DNA from 3 places in the Paenibacillus sp. IHBB 3054 genome. Region 1 is predicted to be linked to each of the others. Evidence: predicted binding sites of a transcription regulator. Region 1 holds the regulator's gene; each other region holds the start of a gene.
The links. Region 1 encodes NrdR, which represses ribonucleotide reductase genes. Its sites were predicted from a motif close to AACACNATATATNGTGTT; they were not measured.
Positions count from the first base shown of each region.

Region 2: a site for NrdR is predicted at 2,342-2,359, ahead of nrdI (class Ib ribonucleoside-diphosphate reductase assembly flavoprotein NrdI). Genes of this name have one in related genera too.
Region 3: a site for NrdR is predicted at 2,633-2,650, ahead of ACQ76X_RS10755 (adenosylcobalamin-dependent ribonucleoside-diphosphate reductase). Genes of this name have one in related genera too.

Region 1 is NZ_JBOFBG010000023.1:49,577-53,863, forward strand. Features, by position in the region: gene ACQ76X_RS22410 (manganese efflux pump) at 1-218, shown strand, start outside; gene coaE (dephospho-CoA kinase) at 228-821, shown strand; gene ACQ76X_RS22420 (lytic transglycosylase domain-containing protein) at 821-1,384, shown strand; gene ACQ76X_RS22425 (alpha/beta-type small acid-soluble spore protein) at 1,474-1,692, opposite strand; gene nrdR (transcriptional regulator NrdR) at 1,859-2,335, shown strand; tRNA gene ACQ76X_RS22435 (tRNA-Ala) at 2,506-2,581, shown strand; tRNA gene ACQ76X_RS22440 (tRNA-Lys) at 2,592-2,664, shown strand; gene ACQ76X_RS22445 (MerR family transcriptional regulator) at 2,861-3,253, opposite strand; gene ACQ76X_RS22450 (oxidoreductase) at 3,344-4,180, shown strand.
Region 2 is NZ_JBOFBG010000024.1:65,631-69,917, forward strand. Features, by position in the region: gene ACQ76X_RS22960 (LysR family transcriptional regulator) at 1-818, shown strand, start outside; gene ACQ76X_RS22965 (MFS transporter) at 837-2,009, opposite strand; gene nrdI (class Ib ribonucleoside-diphosphate reductase assembly flavoprotein NrdI) at 2,446-2,805, shown strand; gene nrdE (class 1b ribonucleoside-diphosphate reductase subunit alpha) at 2,792-4,287, shown strand, end outside.
Region 3 is NZ_JBOFBG010000007.1:71,476-75,762, reverse strand. Features, by position in the region: gene ACQ76X_RS10755 (adenosylcobalamin-dependent ribonucleoside-diphosphate reductase) at 1-2,506, opposite strand, end outside; gene ACQ76X_RS10750 (DEAD/DEAH box helicase) at 2,920-4,287, shown strand, end outside.

The DNA of each region.
Region 1 (4,287 bases):
TAGCACTGTCGCTGGATGCTTTCGGAGCGGGTCTTGGGGCTGCACTGCTGGGATTCAGTCCGGTATCCACCTCGCTTATGATCGCCTTGTTCAGCGGAACCTTTCTGCTGCTGGGCATGAGAACAGGTCTTAAGCTGTCTGGACGTTACTGGATGAAGCATGCTGCTGTACTGCCTGCGTTAATGTTAATTGCAATGGGAATAATGAAGCTATTATGAGGTGAGTACATGATTATGGGCTTAACCGGAGGCATTGCTTCCGGAAAAAGCACCGTGTCCGCACTGTTTGTGGAAAAGGGAGCAAGACTCGTGGACGCTGATGCCATCGCCAGAGAAGTCATGCTCCCGGGACATCCGGTGCTGGCTGCAGCTGTGCTGCATTTTGGAGAAGGAATCTTGCTGCCGGATGGAACACTGAACCGAACCAAGCTTGGGGAGATCGTTTTTCATGATCCGGAAGCCCGGCAGGTGCTGAATCAGTTGACGCATCCGGCGATTCGCCAGGAAATCAAAAACCGTATGAACACAATGGAACAAGAAGACCCGCAGCGGTTGACTATTGTAGATATCCCTCTGCTGTATGAATCGGAGCTGGACAATCTTTTTGGGCAAATTGTGGTCGTCTATGTTCCCCGGGAGGTCCAGTTGGACCGGCTGATGGAGCGCAACAAGCTGTCTATGGAGCAGGCCCAAGGAAGACTGGATGCCCAGCTGGATATTGAACTGAAGCGCAGCAGAGCGGACTATATCATCGACAACAGCGGTACTCTTGCCCAAACTGAGCAGCAGGTTGCCGTATTGTGGGACAGGCTGGGCCTATGATGAAGTGGCTGCGTAAAAAAAGAGTGCTGCTCCTGTTATTCGTTGGATTCACTGCAATCCTGTTCTTGAGTACCAACTGGATGTCCTGGTTTTATCCGATTTATTATAAAGCAGAAATTCGTGAGCACAGCATCACCTACGATATGGACCCGTTCCTTGTGGCGGCCATCATCCGGGTGGAAACGAACTATAAGACCGGCCGGGAGTCCAAAAAAGGCGCACTGGGACTCATGCAGCTGATGCCGGATACGGCGAAGTGGGCGCTTGAAAAGGCCAAGCTTCCGGATGTCTCGCTGCAACAATTGAAGAGGGAGCCATCGGCCAACATTGAGCTTGGAACCTGGTATTTGTCATCGCTTTCCCGCCAGTTTGATGGCAACCGTACCGCTGTGATCGCAGCCTATAACGCAGGCCCCGGGAAAGTGAAGAGCTGGCTGGAAAAGGGCAATTGGGACGGTACAGCGGCTTCCGTGAAGGATATCCCGTTTGGCGAGACCCGGCATTATGTGCAGCGAGTCATTTATTACTACGACCAGTACACGGAGATTTACAGCGAGTTCTAAGGGAGAATACTGTATTTGTACGAAAAAAGAAGCATTAAACAGCCTTGTGGGCCGTTTAATACTTCTTTAGGCAAGCTTATGGGGACAGGTTATTTGTATTGACCTGCCAGTGATTGCTCAGCCAGGGTTACAAGACGTTTAGTGATGTAACCACCGATCGAACCGTTTTCGTAAGAAGTTTTATTGCCTTGGTATCCATCTGGGGAGAGCGTGATACCTAGTTCTTGGGCAACTTCATATTTCAGTTGTTCCAAGGCACCGCGTGAATTTGGAGCTACCAGGTTATTGGAGCTGTTGTTTTGGCTCATTGCTGTTCACCTCCTATCGGTTGGTAACTGTATTATGTGCCGGACATGGCATATTCATAACATCAAATAAACGGTGTTTTCTGGAAATAAAATCAGCTTACTGGTAGCCGGCGTATTGCCGGACCGGAAAGCGACCATTAATGCAAAAGGAAGTGACTTAAGGCTTATGAAATGCCCTTACTGCGATCACACGAATACGAAAGTGCTTGACTCGCGTCCGGCCAACGAGAATAAGTCCATCCGGCGCAGGCGGGAATGTGAGCGCTGCAGCAAGCGGTTTACCACCTTTGAGATGATTGAAGAAACTCCGCTGATCGTGATCAAAAAAGACGGCAGCCGCGAAGAATTCAGCCGCGACAAAATCCTGCGCGGTCTTATCCGTGCCTGCGAGAAACGTCCCGTCTCCGTAGAGCGCCTGGAGTCTATTGTCTCCGAGGTGGAGAAGTCGCTGCGCGGCATCGCCTTAGCCGAAGTGGAGAGCCGTCAGATCGGCGAGCTGGTCATGGAGCAGCTTTACCCTGTCGATGAGGTCGCTTACGTCCGCTTCGCCTCCGTGTACCGCCAGTTCAAGGATATCAACATGTTTATGAAGGAACTGAAGGGACTGCTCTCTAAAAACACCGAGGAGTTTGAGGGGTTGTAGAAGCAATTTGCGCACCCCGAAAAACTTTTTTTGAAAAAGTGTTGACACCGAAGGCGATTTTTTATATTATATAGAAGTCGCCTACGGAACTTAAACATGACGAAGCGATGGGAGCTAACAGCTCAGTCCGGATTTTAGAATACATAGTTGTAGTTCTAAATCAGCCACATGGGGCCATAGCTCAGCTGGGAGAGCGCATCGCTGGCAGCGATGAGGTCAGGGGTTCGATCCCCCTTGGCTCCACCAAATTTCATATGGACTCTTAGCTCAGTTGGTAGAGCAGTAGACTCTTAATCTATTTGTCCAGGGTTCGAGCCCCTGAGAGTCCATCCTAAAGAACGGCAGAAATGCCGTTTTTTTGCTGTTTCCGGAAGCGGGAGGATGAAGCAGAAGTGGGGAACACAGATCTGTTTAAAACTACTGGTCCATTTCTTCTTAGAATAGAACGTTCATTATTTCACAAAACGTTTGTTTAATGAACAGTTGGGACAATCCATTTTTCATACCACTTGTGTCTTTCAACTTTCATATGTGAGGATTCCAAATTATATTTTCTTCACCCTCATTAATAGCTTGTTGATAATAATTAACTTTTTTTCGTAGCAACATAATTTGTTGTGTGACTTCTTGAAGGTAATCTTCTGCCAATAATTGTTGATCTCTTATGATGTTATAGCGTTCTTCCACGGTATCTGATCCCTGTTCGCATAAATCGATGTATCGTTTGATATTCTCAATTGACATACCAGTCATGCGCAGTGCTTTGACGATTTCAACATATTCCACGTCCTTTGAGGAAAAAAGACGTACATTCTGATGATTTCTTGTGATATTTGGAAATAGCTCTTTTTTAGCATAGAACCTTACAGTATGGGGAGATAACCCTGTAAAATTTGCTACCTCATTAATGGTGTACATGATATGCTCCTTTCTCTTGACTGAGAGTAACTCTCAGGTTGTATATTTATCATAACTTATAAATGCTTGATAGAGAAAGGAAAATGATTGGTGGAAAATAAGGTATGGTTTGTTACGGGAGCTTCGACTGGACTAGGGAAAGCCATAGTTTTAGAGCTAATAGCTAAAAAGTGCAAAGTAGTAGCAACATCGCGTAATCCGCTAGACATAGAACATTACCTGCCTGGCGCTCAGGAGAATGACAATCTTTTGGTTTTACCGTTAGACGTCACAAACAGTCAGCACATTAAAAGTGTTGTTGAAGCAACCAAACAAAAGTTTGGCGGAATTGATGTTCTTGTTAATAACGCAGGTTTTGCCTACTTCTCACCTGTTGAAAATGCTGATGATCAGCAAATTGAAAATATGTTTGCTGTGAATTTCTGGGGAGTCAAGCACATGATAGATCATGTGCTACCAATTATGAGAGAGCAAAAGAGCGGAACTATTTTAAATATATCTTCTCTAGGCGGTTTACGTGCATTTGCAGGTTTCGGATACTATCATGCCACTAAGTTCGCTTTAGAAGGCTTTTCCGAAAGTTTAAGTCAAGAAGTTAAGCCTCTAGGAATTAATATTTCCTTGGTAGAACCAGGGGATTTTAACACGGATTTTGCAAGCAGATCTGCAACTGAAAATGTAAATATTATAGAAGCATATCAAGCAACGGCAGGTGAAAATATCAAAAACCTTAGAGAATTATCTGGACATCAGCCGGGAGACCCTAACAAAGCTGCCAAGGTAATATATGATCTGGTGAATCGTGGTGATGTTCCTTTGCGAATTCTTTTAGGGAGTGATGCCTATCAGCGGGCAATGGAAAAGTTAACGGGTATGCAAAAATTATTTTCGACCTACCATGATATAACAATTAGCACCGATTATTAAAAGTAATGGGGGGAGTTCCTAAAGCCATGAATGGCTGGTTGGAATGCCCTCGTTTTTTGAACAGGTAGACGTGAGCGCTTGGTGTGGACACTCCGTGAACGGGACCG
Region 2 (4,287 bases), on a different contig from region 1:
CCGCCAAATCCCTGTACATTACACAGCCAAGCGTCAGTCATGCGATTAAGCAACTGGAAGACAGCTTCGGCCTTACCCTCTTCACCCGGAATTCCAAGGGCGTCATGCTGACACCTGAGGGAGCCACTTTGTACTCCTATATTGAACAATCCCATATCCTTATCACCCAAGCCGAGAAGAAAATGGCCGAGCTCAAAAACCTTGACAACGGCGAACTGCGGATTGGCGGCAGTGATTCACTGTTCAAGCATTATCTGCTGCCTTTTATCGAAATCTTTCACCAGCGCTACCCTGGCATCCGGCTTCATCTGATCCACGGAACGACGCCGGAGGTCATTTCATATTTAAAAGAAGGCCTCGTCGATCTGGGCGTAGTGCGCATGCCGATCACCGATCCCCAGCTTGAGGTGCGGCAGGGACTTCAGCTGCAGGACTGCTTCATCGCAGGCAGCCACTATGCCGAGCTGAACCAGAAGGTGCTCTCTATTGAGGAGCTGCTTCAGTATCCCATTATCCTCTTCTCCCGCAGCAGCCGCGCACGTATGGCGATTACGGACTTGTTCCAAGGCTACGGATATGAGCTGAAGCCTGAATTCGAGGTTGGCAGCGTTGGCCTGCTGATCGAGTTTGCCCGCAAAGGACTCGGCATCTCGTTCGTGACCCGGGAATTCGTGTCCAAGGAGCTGGAGGAAGGTTCTCTCTTCGAGATTCAACTGGATGTTCAGCTTCCCCCTGCCCGGGTGGGCATGATGACTATGCGCAACATGCCGCTGACGACCGCGGCCAGTAAGTTCATTGAGATTACTAAGGGAGACTGAAATATAAATGCTCTTGTCCTATCGAATCTTACGCTTGTAAACTATGTTAACCATTTCAGAAGACACCAGCATGATGCTAAAAAGAATGAGCAGTATTACAGGAACCATAATCATTCCCAATTGACTTGCAAATATCCCCATCAATGATGGTATTAGCGTTGAACCCGTATAAGCACTTGCCATTGCAAGACCAATGACACTTGGGGAAGCTATTTTGCCAAAACGTTCCGGTGTTGAATGAACAATGCTTGGATAGATTGGTGCTCCGCCCAACCCCACAATAAATAGAGCACCTGCAGAAATCCAATAATGGACTGGCATAACAAGAATCAAAAGTCCAAAACAGCCCACGATCCCACCATATCTTATCAGGTTTTTACTGGATACGTTGGTCGACAGAAATCCTGATATGATTCGTCCAATGATGATTCCAATATAGAATAAGGAAGATAAAGCTGCTGCTGTGCCAGGAGAAACCTCTTTATTCCCTATAAAAAAAGATGCCATCCATAGGCCTGCAGCAGTTTCCGATCCATTGTAACAGAGCATGGTAACCATGGACATTTTCACCCCTGGGATACGTAAAGCCTCCCTGTTGCTGACAAGTTTCTTTTCGTCGCCTCCCTTTTCTATTCTCTCCTTCTCAAAGATTTTCCATAAAGACAAGGAAGCCAATAATATCACTGCTATAGTAAGCAGAAGTAAGCCTACTGTAACGTATCCTGCACGCCAGTTGTTATCACGGTTCAGCCAAAACGACATTATAATTGGACCCGTAAATGCTCCAATTCCCCAAAAACAATGCAACCAGTTCATATGCTTGGCTTTGAAATGCAGTGCTACATAGTTGCTCAATGCGGCGTCCACGGAACCTGCTCCTAAGCCCAAAGGAATAGCAAGTAGAATTAGAAATATGAAATCTGATGAAATAGAGAATCCAAGCAAAGCAATAGTCGTAGAGAGTATACTGAACAAGGTTACCTTCCCCGTACCGTATCTGTGCAACAATCTGCTGGCAAATAAACTCGATATTACCGTACAGAATGAGACTATTAACGATATATAACCTGCCATTTCCGTTGTGGCACCAATATCGTGTTGCATAATGGGCCAAGCGCTGCCTAGTAAAGCATCTGGCAATCCCAGACCCATAAATGCGAGATAAATAATCATTAGTAATAACGTAACCATCTTAGGGTTCTCCTCTGTTTGGGTATTTGTCATCTGATCCAACTTCGAATCGAAACACAAATATAATAATATTGATATTCTTTCATCAGATCTTGCTATATTTTGATTGATTATAGCAATATTCAGTCAACGAACCGTATAAAGACAGAAATAAGGTAATGGGAAGCCCCCTTACAAATGTGTCAGTTTCTTCAGAAACGGAAAAGTGCTTGCACCGCCTGAAGTTATGGGATTCCGATACTCTAGCAAAGCGCTTACTAGACGGATTTATAACGAATAAGGTGGTTTGTCAATATTGACTTTCCAACATATAGTGATTAAAATAAACAACGCACACTAAATATAGTGTTAATATGATTTTTCAGTATTTAAAACTAAGTAATTCAATCTTTACAATTTTAAGAGTAGTTTCAATATTTACAGGGGGACTGACACCATGCTAGTCGCGTACGATTCAAAAACAGGAAACGTCAAACGCTTCATCGGCAAGCTGAAGCTGCCGGCTGTGCAGATTGAGGAGCATATGACGATTGACGAACCCTATGTGCTAATTACATATACCACCGGCTTTGGACAGATTCCAGAGAAGGTGTCTGCTTTCTTGGGGAATAATTATGCCAATCTGAAAGGCATCGCTGCCAGCGGCAACAAGAACTGGGGCAAGCTGTTCGCGCACAGCGCGGACTTGATTGCAAACCAGTATAACGTGCCAGTTATCGGTAAATTTGAGTTATCGGGTACATTTGGCGATGTGGAACGAATTAAACAGGAGGTGAGCCGGGTTGCGGCATATTGAACTGAACAACATGTTAATGAAGCGGGACGAGAGCGGCTTCTTTCAACTGGACAAAGACCTTGAGGCAGTAGCCGAATTTATGCGGGATGTAGAGCGGCGGAGCCTGGTTTTTGCAAATACAAAAGCTAAGGTCGATTACATGATTGAACAGGATTTCTACGAGAACTTTTACGGGCAGTACAGCGTAGAGGAAATTGAGCAAGTCTACCAGATTGCCCATAGCTACAACTTCAGCTTCCCATCCTATATGGCAGCTTCGAAATTCTACATGGACTACGCTGTAAAAAGCAATGACCGCAAGCAATATCTGGAGCACTACCCGGACCGTGTGGCGGCAGTCGCCCTCCACCTTGGACGCGGCAACGCCGATACTGCCGGAGTGCTTGCCCGTTCGATGATGGAGCAGCGTCTGCAGCCTGCGACTCCTACCTTCCTTAATGCCGGCAAGAGCCGGCGCGGTGAGCTCGTCTCCTGTTTCCTTATCGAAATGGATGACTCGCTCAATTCCATCAACTACGTGCTCAATACCTGCATGCAGCTGTCGAAGATCGGAGGCGGTGTGGCTGTTAACCTGTCCAAGCTGCGCTCGCGCGGGGAGACGATCAAGGGTGTCGAGGATGCAGCCAAAGGCATCATGCCTGTGCTCAAGCTCATGGAGGACGGCTTCTCCTATGCTGATCAGATGGGTCAACGCAAAGGCTCCGGAGCAGCCTACTACAACATTTTTGGCTGGGATGTTCTGGAATTCCTCGACAGCAAGAAGATTAACGCCGACGAGAAAACAAGGCTCAAAACCCTGTCCATTGGGCTGATCATTCCGAACCGCTTCTATAAGCTGGCGAAGGACAATGAACCGCTGCATGTATTTGCCCCATACACTGTGTACAAGGCCTATGGCACGCATCTCGACGATATGGATCTGGATGACATGTACGATAAGCTGCTGGCCGATCCGCGTGTCAAGAAGAAGAAGGCCATGGGCGCACGGGATATGCTGACCAAAATTGCCATGATCCAGTTGGAATCCGGCTACCCTTATATCATGAACAAGAGCAACGCCAATGCGGCCCATGCCCTGAAAAATGTCGGACAGATCAAAATGTCCAACCTTTGTACCGAAATCTTCCAGCTCCAGGAGACTACTGAGATTGCTGACTACGGGCAGGAGGATACCATCCGCCGTGATGTAAGCTGTAATCTGGCTTCCCTGAATATTGTCAACGTGATGGAGCACGGCAAGATCCGCGAATCCGTGCATGAAGGCATGATCGCCCTGACTGCCGTCAGCGATATGACCAGTATCTCCAATGCACCTGGCGTAGCTAAAGCGAACAAAGAGATGCACTCTGTCGGTCTAGGCGTCATGAATCTTCATGGTTATCTCGCAAAGAACAACATCGCTTATGAAAGCGAGCAAGCCCGCGACTTTGCCCGGACCTTCTTCATGACAATGAACTTCCACTCCCTGGAGAAGAGCATGGA
Region 3 (4,287 bases), on a different contig from region 1:
CTTCGTTGAAATCCTCCAGCTCCAGCGTTGCCGCGATCGGAGCGGGCACATGGTCGTCATGTGCGTTGTTCAGCACATGCGTTTCCAGTGCCTTCGCTACCGCGTCGGCGATGGACTCGACGCGGTTCGCGCCGAAGCCGATGGCGCCGGAGCCGCCGATGCCCTTGAGATGCTTAATCAGCAGCTCTACCTTCTCGCCGTGGTCGCCGTAACGGAGGAACAGCGAGCAGACACGGCCCAACGCTTCCGCCATGGCGAAGACGTCGGAGCCTGCTTTGCCGACATTCAGGAAGATTTCTGCCGGAATGCCATCCAGGTCGTTGATAGTGATATACGCCATGCCGAATGGCGTGTTGATCTTATAGGTTGCGCCGCGCAGCACCTGCGGGCGTTTCTTGTACTGCTTGTCGACAACATTGGCATTGGCCTGTGGCGCAGGGCTTGCTGCCACAACCGCGCTGGCCGGTGCAGCTTCTACTGCCTCCGGTGCAGCCGTTTCCGCTGCCGGAGCCTCTTTCTTGTCTTCCTTCTTCGTGGTTTCCAGCACTTGCACATCGCGGCTGCCGTCGCGGTAGATAGTTACACCTTTGCAGCCCAGATCGAAGGCCATTTCGTACAGCTCGGCAGTTTCTTCAACGGTGAAGTCTGACGGGCAGTTGGCGGTCTTGGAGATCGAGCTGTCCACCCAGCGCTGAATGGCAGCCTGAGCACGGATGTGATCTTTAGCCGACAAATCCATCGAAGTTACGAAATAATCAGGCAGCTCTTCACCCGGATGGGCTTCCAGCCATTCCTGTGCAATCGGCACGAACTGCTCGTCGTAGCCGAGACGGCTTTGACGGAAATATTTGAAGGCAAAATAAGGCTCAATACCAGTCGAAGTTCCTACCATTGTACCGGTGCTGCCTGTAGGCGCCTGGGTAATAACGGTAACGTTGCGCATGCCGTGCTTGCGGATGGATTCACCCACCTCCGGATAAACTTCGGTGATGTTTTTCATAAATCCGCTCTGCAGATATTTGTCGGTATCGAACGCCTGGAACGAACCCTTCTCGCCGGCAATTTCCGCTGAGGCCAGGTACGCTTCGCGGGCCATAAAGCCGTATAGCTTGTCCAGAAACTCCAGCGATTCCGGACTGCCGTAGCGGATGTTCAGTTTGATCATCAGCTCAGCCAGACCCATAGTTCCGAGGCCTACGCGGCGTTCCAACTTCTGGTTGGCTTCATTTTCCGGGAAATGATACGGCGTCTTGTCAATGACATTGTCCAGGAAACGAACAGAATAACGGGTAGTCGTCGCCAGATCGGCCCAGTCCACATCATGATTCTCCGCATCGTAGAACTTCGAAAGGTTGACGGCGGACAGGTTGCAGACGCCCCAGCCCGGAAGTCCTTGCTCACCGCACGGATTGGTGCAGATAATCGGATTAAAATACCAGCTGTTGGACATTTGGTTGTAGTATTCCATGAATACGACGCCCGGCTCTGCCGATTTCCAGGCTGATTCAATAATCGTATGCCACACATCGCGTGCTTTAACTGTACGGTAAGGAATGACCCGGCGGCCGTCCGCTTTCCATTTATCAAGGTCTCCGTCCCAAATCGTATCATAATCAGGGTCAGTCGTATCCGGGAATACGAGCTCCCAGTCGAGATCCTCTTTAACAGCTTTCATAAAAGCGTTGCTGACGCATACTGAAAGGTTGGCATTGGTCACTTGACCCATAGTTTGCTTTACAGTAATGAAATCAACCACATCCGGGTGCCAGTCATTGATCATCAGCATCAGCGCACCACGGCGGCTGCCGCCCTGCTCAATCAGTCCGGTCGTATAGCTGAACAGCCCGCCCCAGGAGACAGAACCGCTGGATGATCCGTTCACACCTCTAACGATGGCACGGCGGGGACGCAGCGAAGAAAGGTTAATCCCCACGCCGCCGCCACGGGCCATAATCTCGGTCATTTCCGACAGTGTCTGCATAATTCCGCCACGGCTGTCTTTAGGCGAAGGTACTACATAACAGTTGAACAGCGTCAGCTCTTCACTGGCACCGGCACCTGCGGCGATCCGGCCGCCCGGTACAAGCTTCCAGTCATCGAGAATGGAGCGGAACTTGCCTGTCCATTCTTCCTGAAGCTCAGGCGTTTTCTCTACCGAAGCCATGGCGGCTGCGAGCCGGTCCCACATTTCCTCCGGAGTTTTCTCTATATTAAGCGTAAGCTTTTCTACATCCGATTTCACCAGTTCACCACTGCGTGTCTTCACGGTAACAATCCGTCCGCTGCGCTCCACAATTTCGCCAACTTCCTTGGTAGGGAATTTGGGATCGTCTTTGGTCAGGACGAGAACAACATCGCCTACTTTGGCATTATTGCTGTCCGCATCCTTCCACGCATACCGGTCCAAAAATATTTTCTCGCTAAGGCCCTCAAGGCGCTGCTTGCGTTTCACTGTACTCAATAGAAAAACCTCCCGGATGTATGATATGTAAATCTTCCGTTCCATGATGTGGGCTTACGTTTTGTGACCCACAACAAAAACTTCCAGCTGCCCTGCTTGTGCAAAGGAAGTTCCTCTTGTCAATAACAAATAACCGTCAAATGCTCTGATAAATCAATATTTCAAGCATTTGTAACAATATATTGTGTGCGTCAGCTTTTAAACTATACCACATATTGTATCGGAGGTCTTTTTCGATATAAGAAGCCCCGTGGCGAAAAATCGGCATTCATGACGCCTTTTCTCACTCTTGCTCGTTTTTTTATAAAATCAGAAACTAAAAGTTTCATCTGCGGGTGAGTGAATCTTTAATATGCACAACTCTTTCGCAATCCATATCAGGTTATGAATTCTCTCTTTTACGCGCATACTACTTCTACGCTAGTTCGATATGATACAGCGCCGGAGGAGGCTGCAACATGACGCAATTATCCCGCAATTCCCTGACGCAAGAGGTCAATACACCCGTACCGCTGCTGCCTGTTCCCCTATCCTTTGAGCGAAACTGGCTGCATGATCTGGAGTCGAGACTGGAGAAAGGCGGGCCTTGGGGAGACCTGAGGTTATCCCGGCTTGCTGTGCAGGGTGAAGAATCGGGCCTTGTCACCAGCTTCGACGAGCTGCAATGCCTGAAGCATTTGTCAGGACTGTCTCCGCTTCCCCACCAGCTTGATACCGCTCATAAGGTACTCTTTGAAATGTCGGGCCGGGCGATTCTCGCCGACGAAGTCGGACTCGGCAAAACGATCGAAGCCGGTCTCGTGCTTAAGGAATATTTGGTACGCGGACTGGTAAGCAAAGTACTGATTCTGGTTCCCGCCTCGCTCGTCCTGCAGTGGGTACGCGAGCTGAACGCCAAATTCGGCATTACTGCCGTAGCACAGAAGAAGTCCTATTCCTGGGGAAATGACATTGTGGTCGCCTCCATGGACACCGCCAAACGTGATCCGCATAAAGAACTGCTACTCGGCAGCGAATACGACATGCTGATTATCGACGAGGCCCATAAGCTGAAGAACAAGAAGTCCACCAACTACCAGTTCGTTCAGCAGCTGCGCAAAAAGTACTGCCTGCTGCTCACCGCCACTCCTGTACAGAATGACCTCGGCGAGCTGTTCAACCTGATCACCCTGCTGAAGCCGGGGCAGCTTGGCAATCAGGGGGATTTTGCCGCTAATTTCGTCGTGGACAAACGCCAGCCGAAGAATGAAGTCCAGCTGAGGGGCGAGCTGTCCAAAGTCATGATCCGCAACCGCCGCGGCGAGGGCCCGGTGAACTTCACCAAGCGCAAGGTCCGCAATATTCCGCTCACGCTCTCACCGGAAGAGAAGGTATTATATGACGGCGTTACCGCCTTTGTCAAAGACCAATATCAGGAAGCAGGCGGCAATCTCAGCAGTATGCTCTCTCTGGTTACGCTTCAGCGTGAGGTATGCAGCAGCCGTGATGCTGTATTCATCACCCTGGTGAACCTGATCAAAAAGCTGCCAGCCGATTCTCCGAAGCGGGAGCGGATGATGGAGCTGCTGCAGAGCATCCGCACCGTCAAGACGAATACCAAAGCGGAGAAAACGATGGAGCTAATCCGTGAAATGAATGAAAAGGTTATCGTCTTCACTGAATACCGCGCCACACAGGAATATCTGCTGCAGTACTTCCGTGAACATGGGCTGCAGTGTGTGTCATACTCCGGCGGGATGAACCGCGGCAAGAAGGACTGGATGATGGATCTTTTCCGTGGACGGGCCCAGGTGATGATTGCTACGGAAGCCGGCGGCGAGGGCATC